Regions from separate parts of the Viridibacillus sp. FSL R5-0888 genome, predicted to be linked through region 1. Evidence: a T-box and tRNA genes for the amino acid it is inferred to sense, from the RefSeq annotation. Region 1 holds a T-box; the other holds one or more tRNA genes.
What was found. The T-box of region 1 lies ahead of alaS (alanine--tRNA ligase). A T-box ahead of a tRNA ligase gene usually reads a tRNA of that ligase, here a tRNA-Ala.
Positions count from the first base shown of each region.

Region 2: it has a tRNA-Ala gene. The T-box ahead of alaS (alanine--tRNA ligase) is inferred to sense a tRNA for this amino acid. The anticodon was not compared.

Region 1 is NZ_JBBPAU010000001.1:1,214,803-1,217,158, reverse strand. It holds gene alaS (alanine--tRNA ligase) at 1-1,302, opposite strand, end outside; T-box leader at 1,347-1,561, opposite strand; gene recD2 (SF1B family DNA helicase RecD2) at 1,653-2,356, opposite strand, start outside.
Region 2 is NZ_JBBPAU010000001.1:864,654-867,009, reverse strand. It holds tRNA gene MKY02_RS04335 (tRNA-Ser) at 1-86, opposite strand, end outside; tRNA gene MKY02_RS04330 (tRNA-Asn) at 92-166, opposite strand; tRNA gene MKY02_RS04325 (tRNA-Ile) at 177-253, opposite strand; tRNA gene MKY02_RS04320 (tRNA-Gly) at 261-334, opposite strand; tRNA gene MKY02_RS04315 (tRNA-Phe) at 339-414, opposite strand; tRNA gene MKY02_RS04310 (tRNA-Asp) at 444-520, opposite strand; tRNA gene MKY02_RS04305 (tRNA-Met) at 524-600, opposite strand; tRNA gene MKY02_RS04300 (tRNA-Ser) at 633-725, opposite strand; tRNA gene MKY02_RS04295 (tRNA-Ile) at 748-824, opposite strand; tRNA gene MKY02_RS04290 (tRNA-Met) at 841-914, opposite strand; tRNA gene MKY02_RS04285 (tRNA-Ala) at 942-1,017, opposite strand; tRNA gene MKY02_RS04280 (tRNA-Pro) at 1,037-1,113, opposite strand; tRNA gene MKY02_RS04275 (tRNA-Arg) at 1,118-1,194, opposite strand; tRNA gene MKY02_RS04270 (tRNA-Leu) at 1,224-1,312, opposite strand; tRNA gene MKY02_RS04265 (tRNA-Gly) at 1,319-1,393, opposite strand; tRNA gene MKY02_RS04260 (tRNA-Leu) at 1,419-1,503, opposite strand; tRNA gene MKY02_RS04255 (tRNA-Lys) at 1,523-1,598, opposite strand; tRNA gene MKY02_RS04250 (tRNA-Thr) at 1,611-1,686, opposite strand; tRNA gene MKY02_RS04245 (tRNA-Val) at 1,705-1,780, opposite strand; rRNA gene rrf (5S ribosomal RNA) at 1,790-1,905, opposite strand; rRNA gene MKY02_RS04235 (23S ribosomal RNA) at 2,039-2,356, opposite strand, start outside.

The DNA of each region.
Region 1 (2,356 bases):
AGCTGCGCGAGCACGGTTACGTTGTGCTTCCATCTCTTTTTCAAAACCTTCGTGGTCTACAGTCATATTTACTTCTTCAGCATATTCTTCTGTTAATTCAACAGGGAAACCATAAGTATCATAAAGGCGGAAAGCGTCTTTACCTGGCACGATAGTTGAGTTTGCAGCTTTTTGTGTTTCAACTACTTCATTAAAAATAGCTAAACCACCGTCTAATGTTTCGTGGAAACGAACTTCCTCATTTTTAATAACACGTTGGATGAAATCTTGTTTTTCTTTTACTTCTGGATAGAAGTCCACCATAATTTCGCCCACAGTTGGTACTAAATCATACATGAATGGTTTTTCGATACCTAATTGTTTTGCGTAACGAACGGCACGGCGTAGTAAGCGACGTAATACATAACCACGTCCTTCGTTTGATGGAAGTGCTCCATCACCTATAGCAAATGCTACTGTACGAATATGATCAGCGATTACTTTAAACGCTTCATCTTTGTTTACATCAACATGATATTTTTCACCAGAAATACGTTCTGTATGCTCGATAATTGGTATAAATAAATCCGTATCAAAGTTTGTCGGTACATTTTGTACAACCGAAGCCATACGTTCTAGCCCCATACCAGTATCAATATTTTGTTTTGGTAGCGGTGTGTATGTGCCATCAGGATTATGGTTGAACTCTGAGAATACAAGATTCCAGATTTCTAAGTAACGTTCATTTTCTCCACCTGGATATAGTTCAGGGTCTGATTCGTCTGCACCGTATGATTCTCCACGGTCATAGAAAATTTCTGAGTTTGGACCACTTGGACCTTCACCGATATCCCAGAAGTTTCCTTCAAGACGAATTAAGCGCTCCTCAGGAATGCCGATTTCATCTTTCCAGATTGTATATGCTTCAGTATCTTCAGGGTGAATAGTAATTGAAAGTTTTTCAGGTTCAAAGCCCATCCATTTTGCATCAGTTAAGAACTCCCAAGCATAGTGGATAGCTTCTTTTTTGAAGTAATCACCGATAGAGAAGTTTCCTAACATTTCAAAGAATGTATGGTGACGTGCTGTTTTACCCACGTTTTCGATATCGTTTGTCCGGATAGACTTTTGTGCATTTACGATACGTGGATTGTCAGGAATAACACGTCCATCAAAGTATTTCTTTAATGTTGCTACTCCTGAGTTTATCCATAATAATGATGGGTCATTAATAGGCACAAGTGGTGCACTTGGCTCTTGTTTATGTCCTTTTTCTTCAAAGAACTCAATATATTTACGACGAATTTCTGCTGCTGTTTGCATTTGCTTATTCCTCCTTTAGACAATAAAAAACCTTCATCCACTATAAAAGGGACGAAGGTTGAAAATTCGCGGTACCACCCTAGTTACAATAGACCGGTCTTGCGTCTATTGTCTCTTCATTAAGCCTTAACGCGGCAAACGACAGGGATTAGCTGTACTCGGGATGAGCTTTCCAAAATGTTTTGTGAAGGTTCTTGCAGCCTAGGAACCTCTTTCTGTGCACATTACATAATGTACTTTTATCCTTCGTAGTTTTAAGCGATATATATATTGTTAGTTACAAATATTCGAAAACACGATTGTCTTCAAATATCGACTCAATCTTATTTTAAAAAAGGTCTTTGTATCTGTCAAATCTCTTCTTCAATAAAATCATAAGGACTAATTCCCTTCATGCCGATTAATGGGTGAATATCTAAATAATTTTCAGTATTCAGAGATTGAGATTCCATGGATAGTTGCTCTTCTTGTGGTATGAAAGTTGATGAATCAGTTGATTCTGACACTTGCGTCAATTCTGGCTCAACAGAATCTTTAACCGCTTCTAGTACTTCTTCTATTTGAAGGCGCTGTGCTAAAGTAGTGTTTCTTTGAAGATCATCTGTTCTTAGCATACCATATTTAAACACATCAATTTCACCACAAAGTATGAGGAAGTTTTTTGCCCTCGTAATTCCTGTATACAACAAGTTTTTACGCAACATTTTAGAATAACCACGTACTACTGGCATAATAACTGTTTGGAATTCACTGCCTTGTGATTTATGAATTGAACAACAGTAAGCAAGAGTGATCTGATTCAAATCACCGCGTTGATAAGTTACTTCAATGCCATCATATGAAGCTACAAGTAAGTCTTGTTTCTCAATTGTCTCATTCGCTTTGATAATGCTAATTACTTCCCCCATATCACCGTTAAAGACATTGCTATTAGGTTGATTGACAAGCTGTAAAATTTTATCTCCAATACGATACGTCACATCACCAAATGTTATTTCCTTACTCTTTTCAGTTTTCTTCGGATTAACAAGTTCTTGAATCATTTTATTAATAG
Region 2 (2,356 bases), 350 kb from region 1:
GAGAAGGAGGGATTTGAACCCTCGCGCCGCTTACGCGACCTACACCCTTAGCAGGGGCGCCTCTTCAGCCACTTGAGTACTTCCCCATATATGGCTCCGAAGGTAGGACTCGAACCTACGACCGTCCGGTTAACAGCCGGATGCTCTACCACTGAGCTACTTCGGAAAAATTTTAATGGTGGGCCTAAATGGACTCGAACCATCGACCTCACGCTTATCAGGCGTGCGCTCTAACCAGCTGAGCTATAGGCCCATAAAATTGGAGCGGGTGAAGAGAATCGAACTCTCGACAACAGCTTGGAAGGCTGTGGTTTTACCACTAAACTACACCCGCATCATGGTGGGTCAGGACGGAATCGAACCGCCGACACTTAGAGCTTCAATCTAATGCTCTACCAACTGAGCTACTGACCCATGATGATTAATACAATATTTTTAAAAAATGGCGGTCCGGACGGGACTCGAACCCGCGACCTCCTGCGTGACAGGCAGGCATTCTAACCAACTGAACTACCGGACCATTTGGTTGCGGGGACAGGATTTGAACCTGTGACCTTCGGGTTATGAGCCCGACGAGCTACCGAACTGCTCCACCCCGCGATAATGATATTATGAAATTAAATTTTAAAAAATGGAGGAGGAAGAGGGATTCGAACCCCCGCGCGGTATGACCCGCCTGTCGGTTTTCAAGACCGATCCCTTCAGCCAGACTTGGGTATTCCTCCAAAAAATATAACGTTGTGTAGATGGTGGACCTTGCAGGACTCGAACCTGCGACCGGACGGTTATGAGCCGTCTGCTCTAACCAACTGAGCTAAAGGTCCTTTAGTTTGGTTAGTATGGCGGCAGAGGGGATCGAACCCCCGACCTCACGGGTATGAACCGTACGCTCTAGCCAGCTGAGCTACGCCGCCATGATGGTATTAAATTTAGTAATAAATTGGTGGAGCCTAGCGGGATCGAACCGCTGACCTCCTGCGTGCAAGGCAGGCGCTCTCCCAGCTGAGCTAAGGCCCCATAGGGTTGAAAGTATTAATGGTCGGGAAGACAGGATTCGAACCTGCGACCCCTTGGTCCCAAACCAAGTGCTCTACCAAGCTGAGCTACTTCCCGTTAATGGCGCGCCCGGCAGAAGTCGAATCCACAACCTTCTGATCCGTAGTCAGACGCTCTATCCAATTGAGCTACGGGCGCATTTATATCACTTATATTATATTAAAATATGGTGCCGAGGACCGGAATCGAACCGGTACGGTAGTCACCTACCGCAGGATTTTAAGTCCTGTGCGTCTGCCAGTTCCGCCACCCCGGCATATTTTGGAGCGGAAGACGAGGTTCGAACTCGCGACCCCCACCTTGGCAAGGTGGTGTTCTACCACTGAACTACTTCCGCAATATGCTGATAAACTTAAAAATTATGGTGCGGGTGAAGGGAGTCGAACCCCCACGCCTTGCGGCGCTAGATCCTAAGTCTAGTGCGTCTGCCAGTTCCGCCACACCCGCATATAATGTTTTTTAAAAATGGTGAGCCATGTAGGATTCGAACCTACGACCCTCTGATTAAAAGTCAGATGCTCTACCAACTGAGCTAATGGCTCATATAAAATGAATGGTGCCGGCGAAAGGAGTCGAACCCTCGACCTACTGATTACAAGTCAGTTGCTCTACCAACTGAGCTACACCGGCATTGTTTATTTAAAATAATGGTGGAGGATGACGGGATCGAACCGCCGACCCCCTGCTTGTAAGGCAGGTGCTCTCCCAGCTGAGCTAATCCTCCATATTGTTCGCCTAGCAACGTCCTACTCTCACAGGGGGAAACCCCCAACTACCATCGGCGCTAAAGAGCTTAACTTCCGTGTTCGGCATGGGAACGGGTGTGACCTCTTTGCCATCGTCACTAGACTATTTTCTTAAGGACAAGAATTATTATAACATCTTTTTTAAAGTTTAGCAAGTGTTTTTTGCTATTTTAGAAAAGTTTTTTTCTTATTCTCTCAAAACTGGATAAATTACATTGAAGTTCGTTAAGTAAAATTTGGTTAAGTCCTCGATCTATTAGTATTCGTCAGCTCCGTATGTCGCCACACTTCCACCTCGAACCTATCTACCTCATCGTCTTTGAGGGATCTTACTTACTTGCGTAATGGGAAATCTCATCTTGAGGGGGGCTTCATGCTTAGATGCTTTCAGCACTTATCCCGTCCACACATAGCTACCCAGCGATGCCCTTGGCAGAACAACTGGTACACCAGCGGTGTGTCCATCCCGGTCCTCTCGTACTAAGGACAGCTCCTCTCAAATTTCCTACGCCCACGACGGATAGGGACCGAACTGTCTCACGACGTTCTGAACC